DNA from 4 places in the Nocardia sp. NPDC004340 genome. Region 2 is predicted to be linked to each of the others. Evidence: riboswitches for the same ligand, from Rfam matches in the RefSeq annotation. Region 2 holds a riboswitch; each other region holds the start of a gene.
The links. Region 2 has a riboswitch for S-adenosylmethionine ahead of ACWEOI_RS03490 (aminotransferase class V-fold PLP-dependent enzyme). Riboswitches for the same ligand answer to the same signal wherever they lie in the genome.

Region 1: another riboswitch for S-adenosylmethionine. It lies ahead of ACWEOI_RS11950 (ABC transporter substrate-binding protein); the one in region 2 lies ahead of ACWEOI_RS03490 (aminotransferase class V-fold PLP-dependent enzyme).
Region 3: another riboswitch for S-adenosylmethionine. It lies ahead of ACWEOI_RS00415 (bifunctional o-acetylhomoserine/o-acetylserine sulfhydrylase); the one in region 2 lies ahead of ACWEOI_RS03490 (aminotransferase class V-fold PLP-dependent enzyme).
Region 4: another riboswitch for S-adenosylmethionine. It lies ahead of ACWEOI_RS07035 (rhodanese-like domain-containing protein); the one in region 2 lies ahead of ACWEOI_RS03490 (aminotransferase class V-fold PLP-dependent enzyme).

Annotation. Positions count from the first base shown of each region.
Region 1 covers NZ_JBSGDW010000002.1:978,182-985,454, forward strand. Annotated here, with positions in the region: gene ACWEOI_RS11935 (ATP-binding cassette domain-containing protein) at 1-62, opposite strand, end outside; gene ACWEOI_RS11940 (ATP-binding cassette domain-containing protein) at 55-957, opposite strand; gene ACWEOI_RS11945 (ABC transporter permease subunit) at 920-2,773, opposite strand; gene ACWEOI_RS11950 (ABC transporter substrate-binding protein) at 2,774-3,934, opposite strand; SAM riboswitch class IV at 4,006-4,124, opposite strand; gene ACWEOI_RS11955 (HAD family hydrolase) at 4,280-4,891, opposite strand; gene ACWEOI_RS11960 (GNAT family N-acetyltransferase) at 4,980-5,807, shown strand; gene ACWEOI_RS11965 (MarR family winged helix-turn-helix transcriptional regulator) at 5,835-6,272, opposite strand; gene ACWEOI_RS11970 (SRPBCC family protein) at 6,265-6,690, opposite strand; gene fusA (elongation factor G) at 6,837-7,273, opposite strand, start outside.
Region 2 covers NZ_JBSGDW010000001.1:802,060-809,332, reverse strand. Annotated here, with positions in the region: gene ACWEOI_RS03515 (NAD(P)H-dependent amine dehydrogenase family protein) at 1-959, opposite strand, end outside; gene ACWEOI_RS03510 (SDR family oxidoreductase) at 984-1,772, opposite strand; gene ACWEOI_RS03505 (TetR family transcriptional regulator) at 1,912-2,541, shown strand; gene ACWEOI_RS03500 (DUF2752 domain-containing protein) at 2,637-3,101, shown strand; gene ACWEOI_RS03495 (hypothetical protein) at 3,120-3,308, shown strand; gene ACWEOI_RS03490 (aminotransferase class V-fold PLP-dependent enzyme) at 3,324-4,637, opposite strand; SAM riboswitch class IV at 4,693-4,806, opposite strand; gene ACWEOI_RS03485 (biliverdin-producing heme oxygenase) at 5,174-5,842, shown strand; gene ACWEOI_RS03480 (LysE family transporter) at 5,997-6,629, shown strand; gene ACWEOI_RS03475 (flavin reductase) at 6,632-7,096, opposite strand; gene ACWEOI_RS03470 (YbaK/EbsC family protein) at 7,246-7,273, opposite strand, start outside.
Region 3 covers NZ_JBSGDW010000001.1:84,324-91,596, reverse strand. Annotated here, with positions in the region: gene ACWEOI_RS00445 (error-prone DNA polymerase) at 1-245, shown strand, start outside; gene ACWEOI_RS00440 (DUF167 domain-containing protein) at 350-577, shown strand; gene ACWEOI_RS00435 (tRNA (cytidine(34)-2'-O)-methyltransferase) at 578-1,054, opposite strand; gene ACWEOI_RS00430 (DUF3017 domain-containing protein) at 1,153-1,398, shown strand; gene ACWEOI_RS00425 (hypothetical protein) at 1,514-1,675, opposite strand; gene metX (homoserine O-acetyltransferase MetX) at 1,934-3,097, opposite strand; gene ACWEOI_RS00415 (bifunctional o-acetylhomoserine/o-acetylserine sulfhydrylase) at 3,094-4,443, opposite strand; SAM riboswitch class IV at 4,540-4,651, opposite strand; gene ACWEOI_RS00410 (TetR/AcrR family transcriptional regulator) at 4,685-5,422, opposite strand; gene ACWEOI_RS00405 (MFS transporter) at 5,649-7,055, shown strand; gene ACWEOI_RS00400 (hypothetical protein) at 7,171-7,273, shown strand, end outside.
Region 4 covers NZ_JBSGDW010000001.1:1,591,514-1,598,786, forward strand. Annotated here, with positions in the region: gene ACWEOI_RS07015 (CoA transferase) at 1-64, opposite strand, end outside; gene ACWEOI_RS07020 (amidohydrolase family protein) at 165-1,031, opposite strand; gene ACWEOI_RS07025 (FAD-dependent oxidoreductase) at 1,123-2,514, opposite strand; gene ACWEOI_RS07030 (Rv0361 family membrane protein) at 2,737-3,171, shown strand; SAM riboswitch class IV at 3,235-3,350, shown strand; gene ACWEOI_RS07035 (rhodanese-like domain-containing protein) at 3,365-3,787, shown strand; gene ACWEOI_RS07040 (O-succinylhomoserine sulfhydrylase) at 3,784-4,998, shown strand; gene ACWEOI_RS07045 (DJ-1/PfpI family protein) at 5,106-5,744, shown strand; gene ACWEOI_RS07050 (MarR family transcriptional regulator) at 5,741-6,202, shown strand; gene ACWEOI_RS07055 (HAD-IIA family hydrolase) at 6,203-6,961, opposite strand; gene fgd (glucose-6-phosphate dehydrogenase (coenzyme-F420)) at 7,155-7,273, shown strand, end outside.

The DNA of each region.
Region 1 (7,273 bases), on a different contig from region 2:
TAATGCACCACCACGCGATCGAATTCGAGGATCGGCGTGGCGTTCTCGTCGAACTCAGACATCGACGGCCACCTTTCCCCCGGCCCGGCTGCGGCCCAGGTACGCCTCGATGACGCGGGGATCGGAGAGCACCTCGTCGGGCGTGCCCGACGCGATGATCCGGCCCTCGTCCAGCACCAGCACCCGGTCGGAGAGCTCGTGGACCAGGTCCATCTTGTGTTCGACCAGCAGCACCGTCTGACCCTGGGCCTTCAATTCGGCCAGTTGCGCGCCGATCTCGGCGGTCTCGGTCTGGTTCATGCCGGCGGCGGGTTCGTCCAGCAGCAGCAGATCCGGTGCGGAGGCCAGCGCCCGCGCGATCTCGGTGCGGCGACGGTTGGCGTAGGACAGCGTGTAGGTGGGGTGATCGGCGCGCGGGACCAGTCGCTCGGAGAAGCGGTCCAGCTGGGCGTCGATGCGGGCCGCCGATTCCCGGCGCTCGGCCCGCGCCGCCGGGGTCGGCGCCAGCGCCACACCCAGTTCGGCCAGCAGCGACACCCACTTCAGCACCGGAATGTTCGCGAGCCGCCGCAGCGGGCGGGTGGCGCGCAGGGTGGTCTGCAACCCGACGTCCACGTTCTCGCGCACGGTCATGGTGCCGAAGACCCGCCCGTTCTGGAAGGTGCGGGCGATCCCGGCCGCCGCGGCCGCCTCCGGGCGACCGGGGCGAATCCGCTTGCCGCGCACCAGCACTTCCCCGGCATCCGGCTTCAGCACCCCGGAGATGAGATTCACCGTGGTCGATTTCCCGGAGCCGTTGGGCCCGATGATGGACACGAATTCGCCGGGGGCGATGGTGAATTCGACACCGTCCACCGCCCGCACCCCGCCGAACGAGCGCCGCAGACCGGTCACGGTGAGTACCGCTTCCGTTCCGGTCTCAGGCTTCGACCGGGCTTGGTTCGCTTGTGCGGACACGATCCCTCCTCACCAGAATTCCCTGCGGCCGGAACCGCACCACCAGCAACAACACCAAGCCGTACAACACGATTCGCCACGACGGCGCCAGCCGCAGCAGCTCCGGCGCGCCGATCAGCACCACCGCGCCCAGCACCGCGCCGTACGGCGAAGCGGTGCCGCCGAGCACCAGGATGGTCACCACCAGCAGCGACATCGGCAGGTTGAACACGGTCGGATCGATATAGGAGTACTGGTGCGCCAGCAGCGCGCCGCCGATCCCGGAGCAGAACGCCGCCACCGCGAACGCCAGCGCCTTGTAGTCGCGCACCGGCACGCCGGCCGAGCGTGCCGCCACCTCGTCGGCCCCGATGGCCCGGATCGCGATCCCCAGCCGGGACCGCTGCACGCCGACGATCAACGCCACCACCGCGGCCAGCACCACCAGCTCCAGCCGGAAAATGTCGGTGTGCGTGGTGAATTCGAAGCCGAAGACGCTGGGCGCGGGAATCCCGAAGATGCCGTAACTGCCGCGCGTCACCGATTCCCAGTTGCGGATGATCGCCACCGTGACGATGCCGATGCCCAGCGTCGCGATCGCCACGTAGTGCCCGCCCAGCCGCCACAGCGGCGCGGCCAGCACCGAGGACACCACGGCCGCCACCACACCCGCCGCCACGATGGCGGGCAGGAACGCCCACCCGTGCGACACGGTCAGCACCGCCGAGGTGTACGCGCCGATCGCGATCGGCCCGGCCTGCCCGATGGCCAGCTGCCCGGCCGATCCGGCCACCAGGGTCATCGACACCGCGATGATCGCGTACGCCAGGATCTGGGTGCCCACCGAAATGCCGTAGTCGTCGGCGATCAACGGAATCGCCACGCCCGCAACACCGAAAGCCAGCAGCGCGTGCCACCAGCGCACCCGCAACTCCCGGCCCGCGCCGAGGAACGTCCCGGTCATGGGCTCGGATTCGATGGCGGGCGGCCGGGCCAGCAGCCCGCCGGGCCGCAGCACCAGGAAGATCACCAGCAGTCCGAACGTGATCAGATCCCGGTAGCCGTCCCCGAACCAGTAGATGCCGAACGCCTCCACCAGGCCGAGCACGAAGCCGCCGAGCACCGCGCCCGGAATCGACCCGAGCCCGCCGATGGTGGCCGCCACGAAGCCGGTCATGCCGACCACGCCGCCGCTGGTGGGCGAGATGTTCGAGTTGTAGAGGCCGACGAAGATGCCGGCCAGCCCGCCCAGCCCGGAGGCGATGGCGAAGGCCAGCGACTGCACCCGCCCGACCCCGATGCCCATCTGCGCGGCGGCATCCGGATCCTGCGCGGTCGCGCGGATCGCCAGCCCGTGCCGGCTGAACCGCAGGAACGCCCACAGCCCGCCCATCACCAGCAGGGTGATGGCGAACATGGCCACGTCGGAGGTGCCGAACCGTACCCCGCCCACCTGGAAGTTGTTGGTGGACAACACCTGCGGGAACGGCCGGGTGTCCGGCCCGAACACCAGGGCCACCACGTTCTCGATGATGAGCCCCACCGCCACCGTCGCCAGCAGCGCCGCGATGGCCGGGGCCCGGCGCAGCGGCCGCACCGCCAGCACGTCGATGGCCACACCGACCAGCGCCGTCACCGCCACCACCACGACCAGCGCGGCCCACCACGGCACCCCGTGCTGGGCGATCAGCCACCAGCCCAGCACCGAACCGAACGCGAAGATCGCGCCGTGCGCGAAATTGATGACATTGCTGACCCCGAAGATCAGGGTGATGCCCACGGCGATCAGCGCGTACGCATTGCCGTGGACCAGACCCGCGATGAGCGTGTCGAACATCTACTTCTTGCTTCCGACCGGTACGAACTTGCCGTTCTGCAGAATCAGCTCGATCGGCTTCACCCCGCTGGGACGGCGCGTCTGCTGATCGAAGGCGAAGGTGCCCAAGCCGATTCCGTCGAAGTCCTTGACCTCGCGCAGCCCCTTCAGCACGCCCTCCCGGGTCGCGCCGCCCGCCTTGGCGGCCTTCACCACCGCGTTCAGCGCGTCATAGGCGTACACATTGAAATCGCCCGGGTCGGTATTGAACTTGGCCCGGAACTTGGTGACGAAGTTCTGCACCTTCGGGCTCGGATCCGACGGCGTGAACACACCGTTCACGATGTCGCCCTCGGCCGCGGCGCCCGCCAGCTCGATGAACTGCGGCGTGTTCTGCCCGCCGAAGAATTGCCCGGTGAACCCGACATCCCGCAGCTGCTTGACCACCAGCGCACCGTCCGGTCCGTACCCCAGGTGCACGAAGGCCTCCGGGTTGGCGTCCCGGCCCTTGATCAGGACCGGCCGGAAGTCCTGCGAATCCGGCAGGATCGCCGAGGAATAGGCGATCTCGATGCCCTTCTCCTTGGCGAACTGCTCGAAGTACTTGAAAGCCTGCTTACCCCAGTCGGTTTCGAGGTAGACGACCGAGACCTTCTTCGCCTTGGAGCGCACCCACTCGGCATTGCGCTCCTGGTACACGTCCAACGTGATGGACGGACTCCACGAATAGTCCCCCGCCTTGGTGAAATCCACCGCGGAGTTGGTGAACCCGTACTGCACCAGCTTGCCCCGGTTGTACACCGGCGACGCCGCGATCGACGCGGGCGACGAGAAATCGCCCAGCTCCGCGATGATCGACTGATCACCCACGAACTTGGTCGCGATCGGCACCGTCTGCTTCGGATCCGACTGCGAATCCTCCCACTTCAGCGCCACCTTCTTGCCATTGATCCCGCCCGCGGCATTGATCTCGTCGAGCGCCAGGTCGAACCCCTGCTGCCAGAGCCGCCCGTACTCGGCGGAATTGCCCGTCTTCGGCCCCGACACCCCGAAATACACGGTGTCCGAACTGCTTCCGGACGATTCGCTACCGCAGGCCGCCGCCAGACTCGCGACCAACGCCGCCGCCCCGACACCCACCGCCACCCGGAAACCACGCGACCGGGACAAGATCCTGCTCATTGCAACCTCTACATTCGCGCACCGGCACACGGCCGGGCAGGGGGACACGACCACGACAGAGGAATGCGCGGTCCTGGCGCTTGCGCCACCCGGTCGGGCAGCGCCTGGTCGTCACCCGGGGCACCCCACCGCCCACGCGAGGGTTGCCGATCAGCGAGCCGGGGCTCGAAAAACGCTGATACTCGTGACCGTGTCCAGAAAGGTAGCCGTGACAACCGGCGGCCGACACCGTTCGAATCACCCTGATGCCAAACACCGCCCGGCCCCGCCGCCGGGAAATCCCCTGTCACCCCCGCGAATTGCCCCCGCGGCCGCATCGCCCCCCGCCGATGCCGCCGCTCACCCCTATGTCAGATGCGCGGTCAGCCAGGCCCGGAACTCGGTCAGGTCCCGCAGCACCACGTCCGCGCCGGCCGCCGACAACTCCTCGGCCGCGTACGGTCCGGTCGTCACCGCCACCGAGGTCGCGTCCGCCACCTTGGCCGCGCGCACGTCACCGAGATGATCACCCACATAGATCGAGGCGCCGCGCTCGAGCAGCACCTCCCCCTTCTCCTCCGCCCAGGCCCCGCCGACCAGTTCGTCGACCGCCAGCCCCAGATGATCCAGATGCAGCTGCGCGTGCGGCCCGTTCTTCGCGGTGATCACCAGCACCCGGCCCCCGGCCTCGTGCACCGCGGCCAGCGCGTCCACCACACCGGGCAGATGATCCGACGCGTGCACCGCCAACTCCGGGTACATCTCCCGGTACATGGCCACCACACCCGGCACCTCGTGCTCCGGGAACCACTGCGCCGCCTCGTGCGCCAGCGGCGGACCCAGCCGCGACACCACCAGCTCCGAATCGATCGCCACCCCGGTCCTGGCGGCCACCGCGTCCCACACCGCGGCGATCCCCGGCCGCGAATCGATCAGCGTCATATCCAGGTCGAATCCGACCACCAGGTCACCAGCCACATCCCGAACCCTACGGGCCGCGGAAAATCGGAGGCCCCGCGGCAGGGCCGCCACCTAAGCTCGGACCATGCCGAGCGATCAGGGAACGCTGTTCTGTGGAACCGACCTCGCCGCCCGCATCGAGGGCGTCGAAACCGAACTGATCGCCAAGGGCAGCGCGGCCGCCGCGGCCCGGCTCGGACCGGACACCGGCTTCGTGATCCCCCTCGCGGGCGGGGTCGCGTCCTTCGCCGAGGACGGATCACCGCTGAACAAGATCGCCGGGCTCGGCTTCGCGGGGATACCCGACGAGGCCGAACTCGACGAGATCGAGCGGCTGTTCGCGGCCCGCAAGACGCCCGTGCAGGCCGAGGTCTCCCAACTCGGCGACCCCGGCGTCGGGGAACTGCTCACCGGACGCGGGTACCGGCTGGTGTCGTTCGAGAACGTGCTCGGCCGCGAACTCGGCGCCGCGCTGACCGCGGACGTCGCGTCCGGCGTCGAGGTGACGCCCAGCGGCGCCGACGAATTCGACGCCTGGCTCGACGTCGTCGCGGACGGCTTCGCCCACCCCGACACCCAGGGCGTCGCCTCGCACGAGGAATTCCCCGCCGAGATCATCGCCAACGCCATGCGCGACCTCACCGGCGCGGCCGGGGTGCGGCGGTTCCTGGCCCGGCGTGACGGCCGGGTGGCCGGAGGCGCGAGCCTGCGGCTGGCCCGCGGCGTCGCCCAGCTCACCGGCGCGGCCACCGATCCCGCCCACCGGCGGCACGGCGTCCAATCCTCACTGCTGTCGGTACGCCTGGCCGAGGCGAGCGCGGCGGGCTGCGATATCGCGGTGGTGACCACCCAGCCCGGATCGAAATCGCAGCAGAACGTGCAACGGCAGGGGTTCAGCCTGCTCTACACCCGGGCCATCCTGGTCAAAGCCTGATCGACACCCGACCGGGCGTCCCTCCGGTCAGCCGGGCAGCCGGTGCGCGGCAATGGGTTTCAGCTGCTCGCGCAGCACATCGCCGTCGCCGCCGAAGAGCTGCTCGTCGGTGTCGACGGCGATCCGCACCGCCCGGCTCGCCAATTCCCTGCCCTCGGCCGTGATCTCGACCCGCAGCGCGCGGGCGTCGACGGGGTCGGCCCGTCGCGCCAGCAGCCCCCGCTCCTCCAGACCGCGAATCACCTTGGACGCCATCATCCGATCCGCGCCCGACATGTCCGCCACCTGCTGCTGGGTCGGCAGCTCACCCGACCGGCCCAGCCAGCCCGCCGAGGCCAGCAGATTGAACTGGGTCGGCGTGAGCCCGAGCGGACGCAGATTGCGTTCCAGCGTCGCCCGCCACTCCAGGGCGGCGTGATGCAGCCAGAAGCCCGGACTCATGAGCGGTCCCCGTGGTTCAGCCACGCCGTCGTGCCTCCTGTTCCAATGCGGCGAAGGTCAGCGGCATGTCCGCGCGCATGCCCTTCTCCCAGACGAGCTTGAACAGCGGGCCCATCGGCCCGTGCACCTCGACGTGCTCGGCCACCCGCACCCGGCCGTCGCCGAGCGGGACGTAGGTGCGGTGACCGCGCAGCTTCCCGAACGGGATGCCCGCCTCACTGGTCCACGACTGTCCCGGCTCCACGGCCACGATAGTGAACGGCCCGGCCGGCGCGCCCTTCGGCTTCACCCAGCCCTTGGTCCCGGCCGCGAACTCACCGTCGATACGGGACTTCTCCTCGTGCGGGTCCCATTCCGACCAGCGGTCGACATCGGTGGCGACCGCCCAGACGCGGTCCAGGTCGCCGGTGATCACGGCCTCTTCGGTGAACGAGTACATCATCGTCGTCTCCAATATCGGGGAAATATGTTGTTGCAACAACAGTAACCGTCGTCGCGACAACAATCAACCCCGGTCGGCGACCCGCGACCGATGGATGGGCCCGATGACGGCGACACCATGTGCCGCCGCCACCGGGCGTCCGACCGCTATGGGACCGGCGCGTAACCCAGCGGGCGCGTCGTGAACGTGCCCCGGCCCTGCGTCCGGCTCCGCAAACGCGTTGCGTAGCCGAACAATTCGGCCAGCGGGACCGTGGCCGTCACGACCACCGTGCCGGTCCGGGTCACCGACCCCGTCACCCGGCCCCGCCGGGCGGCGAGATCACCGAGCACCGCGCCGACATGGTCCTCCGGCACCGTGGCGGTGAGCTCCACCAGCGGTTCCAGTACCGCCATGGCACTGGCGCGCAAGGCTTCCCGCAGCCCCAGGCGGCCCGCGGTGCGGAACGCCAGGTCCGACGAATCCTTGGAGTGCGTCGCGCCGTCGGTGAGCGTGACCCGCAGACCCGTCACCGGATGACCCGCCAGCGGGCCCTCCGCCAGGGCGTCCCGGCACCCGGCCTCGACCGCGCGCACGAACTCCG
Region 2 (7,273 bases):
GTGCCGACCACTCCGGCTTCGGCGTGGTCGCCGTTGCTGTAGAGCTGCAGGTCGAGGAGGTAGTCGGGTTCGCCCTTGATTTCCACTCGGTAGCAACCGGATCCGGCCGGTTGGGGCCAGTCGGGGGCCAGGTCGGGGTGGAGGCGGGTGACGTGTTCGAGGGTGAGGATTTCGCGGCCGTCGCGGATGCCGTGGATCTGGAAGCGGAGTGCGGCGGCGGTGCCCTCCTCGACGGTGTGGGCGCCGATGCGGATCGGTTCGGTCGCGGGGAGGCGTTCGAAATGCTGTGTGACCGAGTCGAGTTCGATGTCGAGGGCGGCGGCGAGCTGGCGGATGACGCTGCCCCAGGCGAGGGTGAGGATGCCGGGCTGCAGGAGCAGGGGGAGGTCGTCGAGCTTGCTGCCGAAGCCCATGATGTCGAAGACGACCTTCGGGTTGTCGTAGGTCGAATAGTCCATGATCTCCGAGCAGATGACCCGGTCGATGCGCTCGGAGCCGCTGGACAGGAGCAGTGGCAGCCAGTCGTTGGCCCAGCCGGGGTCGATGCCGTTGACCCAGAGGGACGCGCCGCCTTCCTCGGCGGCCTCGATGATGGGGGCGATGGCCTCGTCGGGCAGAGTGCCGTAAGGGAATTGGAGGAAGACCGGGCTGCTGGAGACCACGTTGATGCCGGCGCGGAGGAAGGTCTTCAGGTCCTCGACGGCCTCCATCAGGCGGTCGTCGGCCATGGCGGTGTGGACGATGCAGTCGGGCTTCAGGGCCAGCAGGGCCTCGGCGTCCCGGGTGGCCAGGACGCCGGTCTCGCGGTCGAGACCGGCCAGTTCACCGGCATCCTTGCCGGCCTTCTCGACGCTGGACACCCAGACGCCGACCAGTTCGAGTTCGGGGCGGTTGATGATGGAGCGCAGGGCGCGGCGGCCGACATTGCCTGTGCTCCACTGGACTACGCGGTAGGTCATGGAAAACTCCTGGGGCGCGGCGGATTACAGGTCGGGGATGGGGAGGGCCAGGTTGGGGGCGTCGATGCCGCCGTCCACCTCGAGCACCTTGCCGGTGATGTAGCCGCCCGCGCGGGAGCTCAGGTAGACGATGGCGGCGGCGATCTCCCACGGCTCGCCGAGGCGGTGCAGCGGGGTGGCGTCCTCCATCTGCTGCTTGATCTCCGGTTGCTGCGCAACGACTTCCAGTGCCGAGGTGAGCACCGAGCCGACCGCGATGGCATTCACCCGGATACGCGGGGACAGGTCGGCGGCGGCCAGCTTGGTCCAGTGCGCGAGCGCGGCCTTGGCGGTGCCGTAGGCCAGGAAGCCGCGGCCCGCGCTGATGCCCATGCGCGAGGAGATGCTCACGACCGAGCCGCCGCCGCGCTTCAGCATGTACGGCACCGCGGCCTGGGTGAGGGCGTGCGCGGTCGACACGTTGAACCGGAACGCCTCCTCCAGGAACTCGGGGGTGCTGGTGAGGAAGGTGTTCGGCATGGTGCCGCCGACATTGTTGACCACGATGTCGATGCCGCCCAGTTCGGCGGCGGCGGTCTCGGCCAGCGCGGTGACGGCCGAGAGGTCCGACAGGTCCGCGGGGACGGTGACGCACCGGCGGCCCAGCGCGCGGATCTTGCCGGCGACCTCGTCGAGCTGGGCGGCGGTGCGGGCCGAGATGGCCACGTCCGCACCGGCTTCGGCGAGCGCTAGGGCGGTGGCGGCGCCGATGCCGCGGCCCGCGCCGGTCACGACGGCGACGCGGCCGTCCAGTCGGAAGGTGTCCAGGATCATCGCTAATTCAGTCCTTCGAGGGTGACGACAGTCACTCGACACTTTTAAGCATTAGTTCTTAACCGTCAAGGACAAGTTCTTTATCCCCAGGTGAACGGCTACAGTGCAGACTGTGGACAAGGAGGGTGGCGGTACTCGAATGGCAGTCACGGGGGCGCGCGAGCGCATCATCCTGGCGGCGGAACAGCTGATCGCCGAGCGCGGACCGGCGGTGCCGCTGCGCGATATCGCCGCGGCCGCCGAACAGCGCAACAACTCCGCGGTCCAGTACCACTTCGGCTCCCGCGACGGGCTCATCGAGGCGGTGGTCGAACACCGGCTCGCCACCCTGGAGATCCGGCGCCTCGAATTGCTGGCCGAACAGGCCGGCACCGGCGTGACCAGCGTTCACGACCTGCTCGAAGCACTGGTCATCCCCATGCTCGAACTGGGGGACCGGCACGGGATCCACCATTACGCGCGCTTCCTCGAACAAATCCACACCCATCGAGCCGTCACCGATGCCGCGAATCTGGCCTCCGCCCAGCGCACCTCGGTCCGCGTGATCATGCAGCAGCTCGATCGGGAACTCGCCGACCTGCCGAAACGCTTGCGGCTGCGGCGGTTGCGCGCGCTGCCGACCGTGCTGTTCGCGCTGCTCGCCGATCACGAACGCGCGGTCGAGGCGGGCAAGGTCGCCGCGGGGGATGTGGATGCCTGGGGAGAAATCGTGGACATGCTCGCGGGCGCGCTCACCGCCCCGGTCGTGGAACGCGCCCCGATCCGCTGAGGCCGCAACACAATCGGATGTGACCCAGCGCGACCGGGGTGCGAAGTTCGGCGCGACCTGGCAGGTGGGCGGCGGCCCGGCTACCGTTGATTCTCGTGGACACCACGGCAGCAGTACCGACGGCGGGAGCCGAACCAGGGCCGACGCGCCCGCGACGGCTCGGCGTCGGACTCCCGCTGCTGAGCGGCGCGGCCGTCGCCGGCGGCCTGGCGCTGCTGCACTTCCGGGACCCGCACGTGCAGGGGGCCTACGGGTTCTGCCCGTTCTACGAACTGACCGGGTACTGGTGTCCCGGCTGCGGCGGCCTGCGCGGCCTGCACAATCTGACCGATGGCCGGTTCCTCGACGCCATCCACAGCAATGTGCTGCTGTTGCCGTTGACGCTCGGCTTCCTCGCCTGGTGGGGCACCTGGCTGGTGCGCGCCTGGCGGGGCCGGGCGACGCCGCCGCGACTACCGCGGATTCTGCCCAGGTCGGCGATGTGGATCGCGGTGGCCTTCCTCGTCGTGTTCACGGTCGTCCGGAACACGCCGTGGGGTACGTGGATCGCACCCGTCTAGGCGGAGGATGCTCTTGCTATGAGCGAATCGCTGAAGGAGCGGGTTCGGAACAAGCTGATCCGCCAGCTCGACGAGGACGGACCGCCCGATCCGGAGCGGCAGGACACCCGGCAGGTATCGGTCCAGAACGATCTGGACCTGCTCGAAGCCGTCAGCGAGGACGACCCTTTCGTCGAGGAGCTCGCGGCTCGCTACATGGTGCCCTGACCCGCTCCGCGCGACTCAGAATCCGCAGGGTGCTCCGCCGTCCGCGGAACCGCCGAAGGGCCGGGTTTCCGGGATCGGGTTCCAGTGGCCGTCGGTGCGGGCGTAATCCCAGCTCGGACCGTGCTCGACCAGGGTGGCGACGGCGTCGATGAGGCGGTCCACGTCGGCGGCGGTGGTGCCGAGTCCGATGCTGGCGCGCAGCGCCGCGTCCACCCCGAGCCGCGACAGCAGCGGGTGCGCGCAGAACCGTCCGTCGCGCACACCGATCCCGTGTTCGGCGGAGAGGTACGCGGCCACCTGGCCGGGCTCGAAGCCGTCGACCGTGAACGCGACGATGCCGACGGCGTCGGTGCTGTCGCGCCACACGCGCAGGAAGTTCACGCCCGGAACGGTTTTCAGCCCGTAGCGCAGCCGGTGGGTGAGGTACTGCTCGTGCTCGACGACGGTGGTCTCGTCCAGGTCGGCGAGCGCGTCGCAGGCGGCGGCCAGGGCGGCCACCCCGAGCACGTTCGGGGAACCGGCCTCGTGGCGCTGCGGCGCGGGCGCCCACTCCACGCTGTCGGCGGTGACCGAGCGCACCGCGCCGCCGCCCGCCAGGTACGGCTCGGCGGCGTCGAGCCAGTCCCGGCGGCCGACCAGGACGCCGGCGCCGAACGGCGCGTACGCCTTGTGCCCGGAGAAGGCCAGGTAGTCGATGCCGGTGGTGCGCAGGTCGATCCGTCGGTGCGGGGCCAGCTGGGCGGCGTCGACCAGGATGCGGGTGCCGCACTGGTGCGCGATCCAGGCCAGCCGTTCCAGCGGCAGCAGTTCGCCGGTCACATTGGAAGCGCCGGTAACCGCCAGCAGCGCAGCGGGTTTCGAGCACAGTTCGGCGACCAGTCGCTGGATGGTCTCCTCGATGGTGTCGGCGACCGGCACCACGCGGCGGCCGTGCCGGGTCCAGGGCAGGAAGTTGGCGTGGTGTTCGACATCCAGCACCACGGTGTCGCCGGGCACGCACGCGGCCAGCAGGTTCAGCGAGTCGGTGGTGTTGCGGGTGAAGACCACCACCTGGTCGTCGGCGGCGTTGAGGAAGCGGGCGACGGAGCCGCGGGCCGATTCGTAGCAGTCGGTGGAGACGCGGGAGGCGTATCCGGCGCCGCGGTGCACGCTGGCGTAGAACGGCAGCAGGTCGGCGACCCGGTCGGTGACCTGCCGCAACGCGGGCGCGCTGGCGGCGTAGTCGAAGTTGGCGTAGCCCGTGGTCCCGCCCTGGACCAGCGGAACCCGGAGGTCACAGCCGGACACGGTGGCGAGGGGAGCACAGGTCTGGTCGGCGAAAGCGGTCATCACAAATCCCATCGGATTCAGGGGACACGCGATCGGAAAACAGGAATCGATCGTGAGTCCGCGCTTGCCGCGCCCGGTCGGGCGACGGCCCGGTCGTCACCCGGAGCACCCCGCCGCGGTGGAGGGTTGCCGACCAGCTAGCCGGGGCTTAGCGCTGGTACTCATGACCTGAGTGCGAGATTGGCAGACGCGTCGCGGGCTTGTCAACCCTGCCCGGCCCGGCCTGCCGGGTCAGATCTTCACGGCGGAGACGCAGCGTTCGAGGCCGGGGACCGTTCGCCGCCGCGGCCGAGGGGCTTGGTGCTCTTCGACTACTTCGCCCGGGCCGCGGTGGCGCTGCGGCGGACCGCACACGACCTCCAGGCCCGCTGAGAACCTGTGACCAACGGCACCGGCGAATCGGAAAAATCATCCGAAAGTTGGAGTGGGTGGGCCGCAAAGTTCGAATCGCGCGATCGTTGCTGGGGCGTAGGGTCGATGAGGAAGTTAGGGTAGCCAAAGTGGTGCCCCCGGAGTTGACCACGAGGAGCCCGACCATGTTGGACACGGACACCGCCGCCGCCCCGTTCTCGACGCTCATTCGCACCGCGACCGAGCAGCAGCACAACGAGGCCGAGCACTCCACGTTCATGCGTGACCTGCTCACCGGCCAGCTCGGCGTCGAGGCCTTCCTCCGCTACACCGGCCAGCTCTGGTTCGTCTACGAGGCCCTCGAAAAGCATTCCGCCACACTGGCATCCGACTCCGTCGCGGGCCCGTTCGTGAAGCCGGAACTGGCGCGCCTGGCCGCGCTCGAGACCGACCTGGCCCACCTGGGCGGCGCGAACTGGCGCGACGAGCTGCAGCCGCTGCCGGCCACCGCCGCCTACGCCGCCCGCATCGAAGAGTGCGCGCAGGAGTGGCCGGCCGGGTACGTCGTCCACCACTACACCCGCTACCTGGGTGATCTCTCCGGCGGCCAGGTCATCCGCGGCACCGCCGAGAAGCTGTGGGACCTGCCCAAGAAGGGCGACGGCGTGCGCTTCTACGTCTTCGACGAGATCACCAATCCGGCCGCGTTCAAGCGCGAGTACCGCGAGGCCCTGGACCAGCTTCCCCTCGAAGGTCCCGAAGTCGATCGCGTGCTCGACGAGGCGCGACTGGCGTTCACGATGAACACCGATCTGTTCCGTGAACTCGGTGCGGAGTTCGGCGCGCGGAACTAGAACACCGTCACCAGAGGCCGTCGCGCTCCGTCCACCAGGCGGGGGCGGCGGCCTTCGCCGTGCTCGGGGGCGCACCGTTGGCCCTGCTCGTCGGGGGCAGGGTCAGCGATATCACCCTTGCGTCGCGTCGCCGCGATGGGTTGCCATGGAGGGCATGAGTCTTCCGCTGCTGTTGAGTTTCGCGGGGTTGTGCGTGCTGCTGGCGCTCACACCGGGTCCCGATACCTTTCTGGTGCTGCGATTCTCGATGGCCGGACCGCGACCCGGGATCGCGGCGGCGGTGGGCTCGGCGTTCGGCGGGATCGTCTGGGCGACGGTGGTGGCGGCCGGAGTGGCAGCGTTGCTGGAACAGTCGGCGACCGCGTATCGCACGCTGAAGGTGATCGGCGGAATCTACCTGCTGTACCTGGGGATTCGGGCGCTGGTCGAGCATCGGCGCGCACGGAACGCGGAGGCCGAGCCGGAGGTGACGGTCGCGCAGGGCACGCCCGCGTCGATGCGCTCGGCGTTCGCTGCCGGATTGCTGTCCTGTGTTTTCAACCCGAAGGTGGGGTTGTTCTACCTCGCGGTGCTGCCGCAGTTCCTGACCGAGGTGACCTTCCTGAACACGCTCACCCTCGGCGCCATCGAATCCAGCATCGCGGCGATCGAGATGATCCTGCTCGCGGTGGCCGCCGCCCGCGCGGTCACGCTGTTGAAGCGGCCGCGGATCCGGGCCCGGCTGGAACAGGCGAGCGCGGCCATCCTGGCGGCGCTGGGTATCGGCACCGCGGCCTCGGCGGCCTGAGGTCAGTCGGCGATCTCGGCGCGGTGATAGGCGCCGTTGTAGTACACCAGCGGGCCGGCCGCGGGCGAGCTCTCGGTGTTGTCGTGCACCTGCGTGACCAGTCCGATCACCAGCGTGTGATCGCCGACGGGGATCAGCTGGTGCACGGTCGCGCGCACCCAGATCGGGGTGCCGTGCAGGACCGGTTCGCCGGAGCCGAGCGTGGCCCACAAGGACTTGTCGGTGAAGCGCTCCTCGGCGGACCGGCTGAACCGCTGCGCCAGATGCTTCTGATGTTCGCCCAGGAAGTGCACCACCACCGATTCGGCCCCGAGCATGGCCTCGATGCTGGAGGAGGTCTCGGCGATATTGAACGAGATGAGCGGCGGCTGCGCCGACAGTGAGGCGAACGAGGTCGCGGTGAATCCGACCGGACCCTGCGCGGAGTTCAGCGTGACGATGGTGACGCCGGCCGGATAGTGCCGCATGGCGGCACGGAACTGCTGCGCGGTGATGCCGCTCAGGTCGTCGGGCACGTGTAACTCGGCGCCGGGCGTCGGAGAATCGGTCACGTCAAGAACCTACGTGGTCGCGGGCCCAGGTATTCCACGCCGGCGGAAAACCCCGTCGACGGCGGTCAGTCCACGTCGATGGCCAGGCCCGCG
Region 3 (7,273 bases), 720 kb from region 2:
CCCACCGGCAGCGCCCGGCCACCGCGGGCGGCGTCACCTTCCTCAATCTGGAGGACGAGACCGGCATGGTGAACGTGGTCTGCTCGGTCGGCCTGTGGGCCCGCTACCGCCGCCTGGCCACCACCGCCCCCGCCCTGCTCATTCGCGGACGGGTGCAGAACGCGGAGGGCGCGGTCACCATCGTCGCCGACCATCTGCAACGCATGGACCTGCGCATCGAGGGCCGCTCCCGCGACTTCCGCTGAACCGCGCCCGGATTCGACAGCTGGTCGGTCGCGTTCGCCTCCCGCCACCACGGCATCCGCGGCACTGCGGGAGAATCGCCCCGGGAGCAGGGAAGGAGAGCGGCGTGACAGTGGTCCGGGCGACCATCAAACCCGGCAGCAAGAAGGGGCCGCTCGTCGAGATCCTCGACGACGGCGCGCTGCAGCTGTACGTCCGCGCCCCGGCGGTGGAGGGCAAGGCGAACAAGGCCGCCATCGAACTGCTGGCCGCCCACTTCGGCGTCCCCAAGTCCGCGGTCCGCCTCACCGGTGGCGCGACCTCCCGCTTCAAACGCTTCGAGGTCGACGACTAGTCAGACCGCGCCCGGGAATCCCATCTGCCGCCAGGCCTCGTACACCGCGACCGCGGCGGCGTTGGAGAGGTTCATGGAGCGGCGGCCGGGAAGCATGGGGATGCGGAGCTGGTCGGTGACGCGCGGATCGGCGAGCACCTCCTCGGGGAGGCCGGTGGGTTCGGGGCCGAAGAGCAGGACATCGCCGTCGCGGTAGGTGATCTCGGTGTTGCGGGTGGTCGCGGCGGCGGTGAAGGCGAAGACCCGTTCGGGGGCGATGGCCTCCCAGGCGGCGGCGAGACTCTCGTGCACGGTGACGACGGCCAGGTCGTGGTAGTCCAACCCGGCCCGGCGTAGCTTCGGCTCGGATAGGTCGAAGCCGAGCGGTTCGATCAGGTGCAGTGCGCAGCCGGTGCCGGCGGCCAGTCGGATGGCGTTGCCGGTATTGGGCGGGATGCGGGGTTCGAAGAACACGAGATGGAACACGGGATCCAGCATTGCAGAGCGGCGGTTAAGCTCGTGCGGTGAGTCCAGCCCATGCCGCACCCCAGAGTCGCAGCAGTCGTGCGGGGGAGTTCGCCCGCGAGAATCTGCCCATGCTGCTGGTGGGCGCGGTGCTGGTGGTGGCCGTGGTCTTCCTGGCCTGGGATCGCTGGCGGCGCGGAACATTCTTCTTCGGCGGCGCGACGCTGCTCGCGGCGGCGCTGCGGCTGATGCTGCCCACCGATCGGGTGGGTCTGCTCGCGGTGCGCAGCAAGGGTTTCGATGTGGTCTGGCTGACCGTGCTGGGTGTCGCGATCATCGTGCTGGCGGCGACCATCAGCAGTCTCGGCGTCACGTAGCGGAGCCGTTGGGCCTCGCGGGGCGCGGGGCCGGGGCCGCGACCGGAGTCGCGGCGCTGGAAAAGATGAGCGAGTTGTTCTGCCGCCGGTGCGAACCGGCGGCGCTGGGGGATAGCTAGAACGAGGTTATGCGGCGGCCGAGTTCGCGTCGCAGCACTTCCTGGTCCGGGAGTCTGTGCAGGACACGGAGTATGGCCGGGCGGAGTTCACGCTGCTCGTCCTCGGAGAGCAGATCGACGAGATCGCGGAGATCCATGTCATCGAATGCGGCGGTCATGCCGAATACATTACGGCTGATATGCCCGCTGCACACGTATTCCGGAACACCGGTTACGGAGGCGTCATGCGCGCGAAACCGAAAGCGCGTCAGGACAATTCACTGGAAACAGGCCCGATACGTCGCGTAACGTGCCGTCGGCTGTGGCAGCGGCCGGGCAGCGGACATACGGCATTCGGGCAGCGGCGACACCCTATTCGGGCAGCGGCGACACCGGCGCGATGGCAGCGGTGGCGCCGCCGTTCGGGCAGCGTCGGCTCAGTGACCCGACACGCGCTGGGCGCGGGCCAGTTCCATGGTCTCCAGCATGAGTTTGCCGACCGCCTCGGTCTCGGTCAGGAACCCGTCGTGCCCGTCCTTGGAGTGGATGACCTCGAGCCCCTTGGAACCGGGCAGCAGATCGGCCAGCTCCTGCTGGGTGCGCAGCGGGTAGAGCCGGTCCGAGTCCACCCCGCCGATCACGCACGGCACCGGCGTCGAGGCCAGCGCCGCCGCGACGCCGCCGCGGCCGCGACCTACGTCGTAGCGGTTCATGGCCTCGGTGAGCAGCACATAGGTGGCCGGATCGAAACGCGCGATCAGCTTGTCCGCCTGGTACTCCAGGTAGCTCTGCACCGCGTAGCGGCCGCCCGCGCGCGGATCCTCGTCGCCCTGGCCGTGGTTCTCGAAGCGGTGGTCGAGCTCGCCCTCGGTGCGGTAGGTCAGGTGCGCGATGCGGCGGGCGATGCCCATGCCGGTCATGGGCGCGCGCCCGGTGCCGTGGTAGTCGCCGCCCTGCCAGTCCGGATCGGCCTTGATGGCGGCGATCTGGGTGGTCTGGGTGCCGATCTGGTCGGCGGTGGCGCGCGCGCCGACCGCCAGCACCAGGGCCGCGCCGACCCGTTCGGGCCGGCCGATCATCCACTCCAGCACCCGCATGCCGCCCATGGAGCCGCCGATCACGGCGGCCAGGCGGTCGATGCCGAGCAGGTCGAAGAGCTTGGCCTCGGCGGTCACCTGGTCGCGGATGGACAGCGCGGGAAACCGGGTGCCCCACGGCTTCCCGTCCGGGGCCAGCGAGGCCGGGCCGGTACTGCCCTTGCAGCCGCCGAGCACATTGGTCGCGATGACACACCATTCGCGGGTGTCCACGGGCGCGCCGGGGCCGACGATGCCGTCCCACCAGCCGGCCTGGTTGTGGTGCACGTCGGCGGGGCCGACCACGTGCGAGTCGCCGGTCAGCGCGTGCTCCACGAGCACCACGTTGTCCGCGTTCGCCGATAGTTCGCCCCACCGCTGGACGGCCAGCGTGGCGTCGGGGATCACGGCCCCGTTCTCGAGTTCCACATCGCCGATGGCGATGCTCCCGAGCGTCCCGTCGGGCGGCGGCAGCAACAGCTCCGCCGCGTGCCGGGACGTTCGCGATTCGATGTTCACGGTCAACTTGCCGCCGCCGTCAGTCCGGCGCGCAGATCCGCCAGGATGTCGCCGATGCCCTCGATGCCCACGGCCAACCGCACCAGACCAGGCGTGACGCCGGAGGCCAGCTGCTCGGCCGGGGTCAGCTGGGAATGCGTGGTGGATGCCGGGTGGATGACGAGCGAGCGCACATCCCCGATGTTAGCGACATGGCTATGGAGCACCAGCGCCTCCACGAACTTCTTGCCCGCGTCGACTCCGCCGGCCAGCTCGAAGGACACGATGGCGCCCACGCCCTTCGGTGCCAGCTGTTTGCCCCGCTCGAACCACGGCGAACTGGGAAGTCCGGCGTAGTAGACCTTCTCGACACCGGGCTGCCCGGCGAGGAACTCGGCCACCGCCTGCGCGTTGGCCACGTGCCGCTCGATGCGCAGGCTCAGCGTCTCGAGACCCTGCGCGATGAGGAACGCGTTGAACGGCGACACCGCCGCGCCCAGGTCGCGCAGCAGCTGCACGCGGGCCTTGAGCGCGTAGGCCGGAGCGCCGAGGTCGGCGAAGACCGCGCCGTGGTAGCTCGGGTCGGGGGTGGTGAAGCCGGGGAAGCGGGACTCGCCCGCCTCGTTCTTCACCGTCCAGTCGAAGGAGCCGCCGTCGACGATCACGCCCGCGACCGCGGAACCGTGTCCGCCCAGGTACTTGGTGGCCGAGTGCACCACGATGTCCGCGCCCAGCGCCAGCGGCTGGATCAGGTACGGGGTGGCGACGGTGTTGTCCACGATGAGCGGCACCCCGGCGGCGTGCGCGACCTCGGCGATGCCCGGAATGTCGAGGACCGAGCTGCTCGGGTTGGCGACGGTCTCGCCGTAGAACGCCTTGGTGTTGGGTCGCACCGCCGCACGCCACTGCTCGAGGTCGTCCGGGTCCTCGACGAAGCTGACCTGGATGCCCAGCTTGGGCAGCGAGTAGTGCAGCAGGTTGTAGGTGCCGCCGTACAGGTGCGGGCTGGCCACGATGTGGTCCCCGGCCTCGGCGAGATTCAGGATCGCGTAGGTCTCCGCGGCCTGTCCGGAGGCCAGCAGCAGCGCGGCAACACCACCCTCGAGGGCGGCGATGCGCTGTTCCACCGCGTCCTGGGTGGGGTTCATGATGCGGGTGTAGATATTGCCCGGCTCGGCGAGTCCGAACAGCGCGGCGGCGTGGTCGGTGTCGCGGAACGCGTAGGACGTGGTCTGGTAGATGGGCAGGGCGCGGGCTCCGGTGGCGGAATCGGGAGCCTGGCCGGCGTGAATCTGCTTGGTCTCGAAGGACCAGTTGGCCGGATCCAGGGTGCCGTCAGCGGGGACGGCCGCGGGCGCGGTCGAGTCACTCATGTGTTCTGCTCCAAAAACAAGGTCGCCGAATGGCGGAAGTTTGACGTTATCGAGAAGCGAATGGGCTTCGACAACAACACATTTCGGTAGACCTCCTAGTTGCGCTTGCGTTCGGCCCTCGAACGCCCGGTCTGCACCCGGAGCACCCCACCGCAGCTGGAGGGTTGCCGATCAGCAAGCCGGGGCCTTAACGCTGATGCTCTTGACCTAATGCGGGATTCTAGCGGCCGTCCGGCCCGATCTACGCAGTGGGGTTTGTCGCATTCTCGGTGGTATTTCCCCCGTTTACGGGGGGAAATAGCGTTGTCGCACCACAACAGACCCGCCGGAATTCGTCGAATGCCGCCTGGACGCTGTCGGCGAGCATGCGGGCGGTGGTGACGGTGGTGCAGTCCGGGAACTCGTCGCTGTCCTCGAACTCGCATTCCATGCCGACCCGCACGATGCCGTGCCAGGTGGTGGCGATGAGCCGCACGGTCAGGTGGTCCTCGGGCAGTCCCAGGCGTTCGGCCAGCACCTCGGACATGGCCCGGGTCTTGGTGTCGGCCGATTCCATGCTGAGCGCGCGCACGGCGACGCTGTCGCGGGTGATGCGCTGCATCTGCTGGAACCAGCGGAACGGCACGGGCGCGTCGGAGTCGATGATCTGCTCCACGACCGCGAGGAACGCGCCGAGCAGCGCTTCCATCTCGTCGCCGGTGACGGGCTGGGCGCGCAGCTGATCGGCGAGGGCCTGTCCCCAGCCCTCGATGGGGGCGATGACGATCGCCTCCTTGCTGTCGAAGTACCGGTTCACGGTGCGCGGGGAGACGTCGGCGGCGTCGGCGATCTGCTCGACGGTGGTGGCGTCGAAGCCCTGTTCGCCGCACAACCGCAGGGCGACGTCGATGATCCGGGTCCTGGTCTGCTGCTTCTTGCGTTCACGCAGGCCGGGGCGGTGACGCGAGATCACACCGATGTGACTTGACAACTCCGACATCCCTCCATCGTAGGTCCTTCCTGCGTTTTCCTGTCCCAGTATGACAACTGTCGCGCTGCGACATTTTTCCCTTGACGCCAATTGTCGGTGGGGGTCACTATGGTGGAGCTGCCTTCGAACTCCAGAGGAGAGGCTCATGACCGTAGCGACGGACGCTCTCGGTACAGACGAAAAAGCAAGTCCCGCACAAGATTCCAGGCGTTGGTGGGCGCTCGGCGTAATCGCCATGGCACAGCTGATGGTGGTCCTGGACGCAACGATCGTCACCATCGCCATGCCGTTCGCGCAGCAGGATCTGCACATCAGCGACGGTGACAAGCAGTGGATCTTCACCGCGTACACCCTGATCTTCGGCGGTCTGCTGCTGCTCGGCGGCCGCCTCGCCGACTACCTGGGCCGCCGCCGGATCCTCATGGTCGGCCTGATCGGCTTCGCCGCGGCCTCCGCGCTGGCCGGTCTCGCCCAGAACCAGGCCGAACTCTTCGCGGGCCGCGCGCTGCAGGGCGCGTTCGGCGCGCTGCTGGCCCCGGCGGCGTTGTCGCTGGTGTCGGTGACCTTCACCGAGGCCAAGGAACGGGCCCGGGCCTTCGGCGTGTTCGCCGGTGTGTCGGCGGCGGGCGCCGCGCTCGGCCTGATCGCCGGTGGCGCTCTCGTCGAGTACGCGAACTGGCGCTGGTCGCTGCTGGTGAACACCCCGGTCGCGCTGCTCGCCCTGGCCGGCGCGTTCGCCTTCGTGGTCAAGGATGTGCCCGCACCCCGCACCGGCGGCTACGACCTGCCCGGCGCGGTCACCGTCACCCTCGGCCTGATCTCCATCGTGTACGGCTTCAGCCGCGCGGCCTCCGACGGCTGGACCGCCTCCACCACGCTGGCCCTGTTCGTGGTGGGTGTGGCGCTGCTGGCGGCGTTCGTGGCCATCGAGGCCCGGACCGCGAATCCGCTCCTGCCGCTGCGTATTCCGGGTGAGATCAACCGCGGCGGGTCGTATCTGATCGCGCTGCTGGTGCCGATCGCCATGTTCGCCATGTTCCTGAACCTGAGCTTCTACCTGCAGATCGTGGAGCACTACTCGGCGCTGAAGACGGGTGTGGCGTTCCTGCCGTTCCCGGCGGGCATCGTGGTGTCGGCGGGTATCGCCTCGGCGGTGCTACCGAAGATCGGGCCGCGGCCGCTCATGCTGGCGGGCTCGGTGCTGGGCGCGGCGGGCCTGGTGTGGCTGTCGCGGCTGGAGTACGGCGACAGCTACGCGACCGCCCTGCTGCCCGCCATGATCCTGATCGCCCTGGGCATGGGTGCGCTGTTCGTGTCCATGCAGACCACCGCGCTGCACCAGGTCGACGCCGAGGATTCGGGCGTGGCCAGCGCGCTGCTGAACGCCGCCCAGCAGGTGGGTGGTTCCATCGGCACCGCGCTGCTGACCACCATCTCGGTCCAGGTGGCCGAGCGGTACGTGCGCAACAACGTGACCGTCGACCACGTGATGGAGCGGGCCTCGATCCACTCCTACAACGTGGCGTTCCTGATCGGCGCGATCTTCTTCGCGCTGTGCGTTCCGATCGCGGCGTTCATGGTCCGGGACAAGCCGCAGAACCTGCTCGAGGGTGACGAGCACGCCGTGCACGTGGGCGTGTGAGCCACCGCCGGTGATTCCGCACCGTGCCCGCCGCGAGTCTCGCGGCGGGCACGCGTCGTTTCGGCCGCAAGTCGGCGGCAAGTCGCGGTGCATTGCCCCGGCCGACAGTACGACCATGACGATGACGAAAGTGCCCACCGCGACTGATCCCGACCTCCGGCTGCGCGCGGGCGCGCTGATCGCCGGGGGCGTGCTGTTCGCCGTGGGCAATGCCCTGC
Region 4 (7,273 bases), 790 kb from region 2:
CGGCCAGTTCAACAACCCGGATGCCCGCGAGCGGGCCCTGCTTGGCGGTGGATGGAGTGCTCACGCCCTACCTCGGTTCGTCGTCGAATGCTGCGCACCGGCTCACTCGCCGGTGTTGACGCTATGACAATAACGCGAAGGTTCGGAAGCGCGGAGGGCGCGGCCTATCGATCGATGCGGGGCAGCGGGAGCGTGGCCGGGTGCTGGGGACCGGGCAGTTCCGAGCGCGGCAGCCGCAGCGTCGGCGGTTCCCCGGTCGAGCGGTTCGCGGCCGGGTCCTCGAAGTCGCGGACCTTGGCGGGCAGGCCGTAGAAGGCGCGGGCATTGTCTTCCAGGACCTTGTGCAGATCCGAGCCCACCGAGTCGGCGAGCAGGGAGATGTCGGCGTCGCGGAAGGGCCGCCCGGCCCGGGTGCCCGGCAGATCGGTGCCGAACATCAGGGCTTCGGGGTTGACCGTGTGGATCTTGCGCAGGGCCGAGCCGACGTTCATGGCCACCCGCCCGAAGCCGGAGGCCTTCACCTTGGCTCCCCGATCGACCAGGTTGAGCAGGTACGGCAGGCAGTCGTCGGACATGCCCAGGTGGTCGATGGACAGCTTGGGCAGCTTGGTGATGACCGGTTCCAGCGAGCCCAGCATGGACCCGTCGATGTAGAGCTCGACGTGCCACCCGGCCAGTTCGTAGGCGCGCAGGGCCAGCATGGTGAGCCCGACGATGTCGCCGCCCGCCCGCTTGAGGTTGAACCGGATGGCCCGCACCCCGGCCTTGCTCAGCGCGAGGATCTCGGCGTCGCTCGCGTCGACGTGCAGATTGGTGACGCCGACCCAGCCCTCGCCGAGTTCGGCGAGGGCGGCCAGCAGATAGCTCTGATCGGTGCCCTGGAAGGACCCGCTGACCACCGCGCCACCGTCGATATCGAAGCGGGACATGCGCTTGCGATAGTCGGCGATGGTGTACGGGTCGGGCAGGTAGCCCTCGTTCTCGACCAGCGGGAACCGCGGATCGAAGATGTGGAGATGGGCATCGAACACGTGATCAGCATGCCTCAGAACGGTGACAAGTGTGGACAACCTTGTCCGGCAGGCGGATTCACGCTGGTCAGGACGTCGGGTCGATAACCGCTCAGGAGGCCTTGTCGGGCTCGGAGGCGGCCAGCATCTCGTCGCGCTCGACGACCTTGACCCGCTCGCGACCCTGCGGCTCGCCGAGGGCGCGCTCGTGCGCGTCCAGGCGGTACCAGCCGGCCCAGGTGGTGAACGGGATGCCCTTGCCCTCGAGGAACTCGGTGACGGCCTCGAGCTCCGGCTTGGCGGCCGGGGCGAAGTCGGCGGCGTCGTCGAGCAGGCAGGCGATGGTCTCGTTGGCGTCGCCCTTGGTGTGGCCGATGAGGCCGACCGGGCCGCGCTTGATCCAGCCGGTGACGTAGGTAGCGGGCATGTAGCGAGCCGCGCCGTCGGCGTTCTCGTCGACGATCACGCGACCGGCCTCGTTGGGCACGGTGCCGGCCTGGTCGTCGAAGGGCAGGGCCGGGATGTTCTGCGACAGGTAGCCTACCGCGCGGTACACGGCCTGGATGTCCCAGTCCTTGAATTCGCCGGTGCCCTTGCAGTTTCCGGTGCCGTCGAGCTGGGTGCGCTCGGTGCGCAGGCCCACGACCTTGCCGTCCTCGCCCAGGATCTCCGAGGGGTTCTCGAAGAAGTGCAGGAACAGCTTGTGCGGGCGGTCGCCGACGTCGCGGATGGCCCACTGCTCGAGGGTGTTGCAGATCATGTCGACCTGCTTGGAGTGCCGGCGCGCGGCCTCGGAGCCCTCGTCGTAGTCGATGTCCTCGGGGTCGACGATGACCTCGATGGTCGGCGAGTGGTCGAGCTCGCGCAGCTCGAGCGGGGTGAACTTGGCCTGCGCGGGACCGCGGCGGCCGAACACGTGCACCTCGAGCGCCTTGTTGGCCTGGAGGCCCTCGTAGACGTTCGGCGGGATCTCGGTCGGCAGCAGCTCGTCGCCGGTCTTGGCGAGCACGCGCGCCACGTCGAGGGCGACGTTGCCGACGCCGAGGACGGCGACCTTCTCCGCCTCCAGCGGCCAGGTGCGGGCGACGTCGGGGTGGCCGTCGTACCAGGACACGAAGTCCGCGGCGCCGTAGGAGCCGTCCAGGTCGATGCCCGGGACGCCCAGCGCGCGGTCGGCGTTGGCGCCGGTGGAGAAGATGACCGCGTCGTAGAACTGCTGCAGGTCCTCGAGGGTGATGTCGACGCCGTAGTCGATATTGCCCAGCAGGCGGACCTGCGGCTTGTCGAGCACCTTGTGCAGCGCGGTGATGATGCCCTTGATGCGCGGGTGGTCCGGCGCCACGCCGTAGCGGATCAGGCCGAAGGGCGCGGGCATGCGCTCGTAGAGATCGATGCTCACGTCCGCGTCGGACTTCATCAACGCGTCGGCGGCGTAGATGCCGGCCGGTCCTGCGCCCACGATCGCAATGCGTAGCGGGCGGGTCGCTGCACTCTGTTCGGTCATTCTTCCGCGCACCCTTTGGGTCGAAACTAACTTGCCGTCAAAACTCAGCCGTCGCTCTTAGCTTAGGCTAAGTTGACGCTCTGGCCTCGGCGGCCTCCGTTGGCCCCCGACGCTGCAGCGTTGCTGCGTAGTCTTGCTATTCCCGCGCTGGGGCGGGAAATTCTGCTGATTCTATCGATGGCACGCGGCGGCCCGCACAAGGGGACCAGGCATGATCTACCCATGAGCGACGCCGAGGAGACCCCGATCCGGATCGACCAGAACGAGACCCGCAGCATGTGGCCGTTCCTGGTGGCGGCGGGAATCATCGCGGTGGTGATCCTGGGAATCGTGATCGCGTCGGTCGTGTCGCCGGTTGAGAAGAATGTCACAGATTCCGATCGGCTCTCGCTGGCGGCGACCAAGTTCGTGATGGCCCGCAACGACTCCGGGAAGTACGACCCGGTGCTGTCCTGCAAGGGATTCGACGAGAACGCCTCGCCGCTGAAGGCGGCCACCGCGACCGGCGGCTCGATCGCCTTCGACAAGCTGACCGACGCGTCCGTCACGGGCGACCAGGCCACCGCGCAGGTCACGTTCACCGTCGCCGGGGCGCCGACGACGTCGACGTGGCACTTCGCCAAGGAGAATTCCCGCTGGTTGGTCTGTAATTCGTGACAACGGCCGAATACCTCACTGGGGTTTGACAGTGGGGACGGTTCTTCGGCAATCTCAATCCCAGGTCATGAGTACCAGCGCCAAGCCCCGGCTGGCTGGTCGGCAACCCTCCTCCGCGGTGGGGTGCTCCGGGTGACGACCTGGCCTCGCATCGGACAGCGGTGCGGCAAGTGCGGATTCTCAGGAGGTACAAGTGAGCTACGCAGGTGACATCACGCCCAAGCAGGCGTGGGAGTTGTTGCGCGACAACCCCGATGCGGTCCTGGTGGACGTGCGCACCGAGGCCGAGTGGCGGTTCGTCGGCGTGCCCGACACCGGCGGCATCGGCCGTCCGACCGCGCTGATCGAGTGGGTCGACGTCACCGGTACCCCCAACGCCCGGTTCACCGACCTGCTGAAGCAGTCGCTGGCCCACCGGACCCCGGACTCGGACGCGCCCGTCATCTTCATCTGTCGCTCCGGCCAGCGTTCGATCGGCGCGGCCACCGCCGCCACCACACTCGGCATCACCCCCTCGTTCAATGTGGTCGACGGCTTCGAGGGTGCGCTCGACGGCCAAGGCCACCGCGGCAGCACCGGCTGGCGCGCCGACGGACTTCCGTGGAGGCAGTCATGATCACCGGCGGCTCTTTCGAGAAACCGCTCCCCGAGGGCGTCGGCCCCGCCACCCAGGCGGTCCGCGGCGGCACCCGGCGCTCCGGCTTCGACGAGACCTCCGAGGCGCTGTTCCTCAATTCGGGTTTCGTCTACGAGAGCGCCGAGGCGGCCGAGGCCTCCTTCACCGGCGATATCGAGCACTTCGTGTACTCGCGCTACGGCAACCCGACGGTCGCCATGTTCGAGGAGCGGCTGCGCCTGATCGACGGCGCGGAAGCCTGTTTCGCGACCGCGTCGGGCATGTCGGCGGTGTTCACCGCGCTGGGCGCGCTGCTGTCCGCCGGTGACCGGCTGGTCGCGGCGCGCAGCCTGTTCGGCTCCTGCTTCGTGGTGGCCAACGAGATCCTGCCGCGCTGGGGCGTGGAGACGGTGTTCGTCGACGGCGAGGACCTGAACCAGTGGGGGCAGGCGCTGTCCGTCCCCACCCAGGCCGTCTTCTTCGAGACCCCCTCGAACCCGATGCAGACTCTCACCGATGTGCGCGCGGTCTCGGATCTGGCGCACGCGGCGGGCGCGAAGGTGGTGCTGGACAACGTCTTCGCCACCCCGCTGCTGCAGCGCGGCTTCGATCTGGGCGCGGACATCACCGTCTACTCGGGCACCAAGCACATCGACGGCCAGGGCCGGGTGCTCGGCGGCGCGATCCTGGGTCCGCGGGAGTACATCGACGGCCCGGTGAAGAACCTGATGCGCCACACCGGTCCGGCGCTGAGCCCGTTCAATGCCTGGACCCTGCTCAAGGGTCTGGAGACGATGCCGCTGCGCCTGCGCCAGTCGGTGGACTCGGCGTTGAAGATCGCCCAGTTCCTGGAGTCGCATCCGGCGGTGGCGTGGGTGAAGTACCCGTTCCTGTCCTCGCATCCGCAGTTCGAGCTGGCCAAGCGCCAGATGTCGGGCGGCGGCACGGTGATCACCTTCGAGCTGAAGGCCGGCGACAACGAGGCCAAGAAGCGCGCGTTCGAGGTGCTGAACCGGCTGCGGATCATCGACATCTCCAACAACCTCGGTGACGCGAAGACGCTGATCACCCACCCGGCCACCACCACCCACCGGGCGATGGGGCCGGAAGGCCGTGCGGCCGTGGGCATTACCGATGGCGTGCTGCGCGTCTCCATCGGTCTGGAGGACGTGGAGGATCTGCTCAACGATCTGGATCACGCGTTGAGCTGAGCCGACGAGTAGTCGACAGGGCCGGAACCCATGGGGTTCCGGCCCTTCGTCGTTCATGGACCCGAATGATCTTGACAGCATGCTGTCAAAAATGACAGCATGCTGTCATGATGAAAACAGTGCACATGGCCGTCTACGACACCTTCTCGGACTGGGAGGTCGGCCACGCGACCGCACACATCAATCGCGCACTCTGGCACCGTGACCCGGGAACATGGCAGGTCAAGACGGTCGCCGTCAGCGCCGAACCGATCACCTCGATGGGTGGCATGCGCGTCCTGCCGGACGTCGTCCTCGACGATCTGAAGCCGGGCGACAGTGCCATGCTGATCCTGCCGGGCCTGGAGACCGAGCTTCATCCCGAGGCCCCCGCCGCTTTCGCCCGCAAGGCCCGCGAGTTCGTGACGGCCGGGATCCCGGTGGCGGCGATCTGCGGTGGCACCTTCGCGCTGGCGCAGGAGGGGCTGCTCGACGATCGGCCGCACACCAGCAATGCCGCCGAATACCTGGCCTACAGCGGCTACGCGGGCGGTGAGCACTTCGTCCAGACGCCCGCCGTCACCGGTGGCGACGTGATCACGGCGTCCGGCACCAGCCCGGTCGAGTTCGCGCGCGAGATCCTTGCTCGCCTGGACATTTTCGAGCCGCACGTGCTGGAGGCCTGGTACAAGCTGTACGGAAACAACGATCCCGCGGGCTTCTACACGCTCTACGAGTACGAGCAGCAGCGGGCGGCCGCGCGGTGACGCGCACCGGGCAGGAACTGTTCGCGACGGCGGCGGTCACGTCGTTCAAGCTGAACGGCCAATTCCTCGGCATCGCCGAGGAATTGGCGAGGCCGTCCGGGATCACGGTGGCGTGGTGGCAGGTACTGGGCGCGATCCTGCACCGGCCGTTGCCGGTGGCGGGCATCGCCCGCGAGATGGGCATCACCCGGCAGAGCGTGCAGCGCATCGCGGATGTGCTGGAGGGCAAGGGATTCGTCGAGTACCAGCCGAATCCGGCGCATCGGCGCGCCAAGCTGGTGGCCATCACCGAGTCCGGTCACGACGCGGTCCGCGCGATCGACCCGCAGCACGCGGCGATGGCGAAACGCCTTGTCGCGCAACTGGGCAGGGATGAGCTGGAGCGGGTCGTGGACGCGCTGACGACCCTGTCGGCCGCCCTCGACGCACTCGAGGACGACGCGACGGGCGCCGCCTGACTACAGCGCGAACGGGTCCTTGGTCTTGCCGACCAGCGAGGCGACCGATGGCAGGATGGCGGTCGGGCGGTACGGGAACTGCTCGACCATGGCGGGCGTGGAGATGCCGGTGGTGACCAGGATGGTCCGCATGCCCGCCTCCAGACCGGAGATGACGTCGGTGTCCATGCGATCCCCGATCATGACGGTGGACTGCGAGTGCGCGCCCAGCCGACGCAGCGCTGAGCGCATCATCAGCGGGTTGGGCTTGCCCACGTAGTACGGCTTCTTACCGGTGGCCTGGGTGATCAGGGCCGCGACCGAGCCGGTGGCCGGGAGGATGCCCTCGCGCGAGGGCCCGGTGGCGTCGGGGTTGGTGGCGATGAAGCGGGCTCCCGCCGCGATCAGGCGGATGGCGGTGGTGATGGCCTCGAACGAATAGGTGCGGGTTTCGCCGAGCACCACGTAGTCGGGGTTGGAATCGGTGAGGACGTAACCGATTTCGTGCAGCGCGGTGGTGAGCCCCGATTCGCCGACCACGTAGGCGGTGCCGTCGGGCCGCTGGTCCTTCAGGAAGGTGGCGGTGGCCAGGGCGGAGGTCCAGATGGATTCGACGGGGATGTCGAGGCCGGTGTGCTGGAGCCGGGCCTGCAGGTCGCGCGCGGTGTAGATGCTGTTGTTGGTGAGCACCAGGAACGGGATCTGGTTGTCGCGCAGTTCGGCGAGGAACTCGTCGGCTCCGGGCACCAGGTGGTTCTCGTGGACCAGGACGCCGTCCATATCGGTCAGGTAGGAGAGGATCGGTTCTCGGCTCGCGTTGGTCACGCGCATATTCTCCGCTATCCGCGGATCGAAAGCTCATATATTCCTGCGGTGTGACCGCTGCCGCACCGTCTTCCGGTGCTGACTAGTGTGCGAAGGAGGCCGTTCGCGCCGACCGGCGCGAGCGCAGCATGGCGACAGGAGTGCCCAGGTGAAGGACCTCAAGCTCGGTTACAAGGCGTCCGCCGAACAGTTCGGCCCGCGTGAGCTGGTGGAGCTCGCGGTGGCGGCGGAGGAGCACGGCCTCGACAGCGCCACGGTCTCCGACCA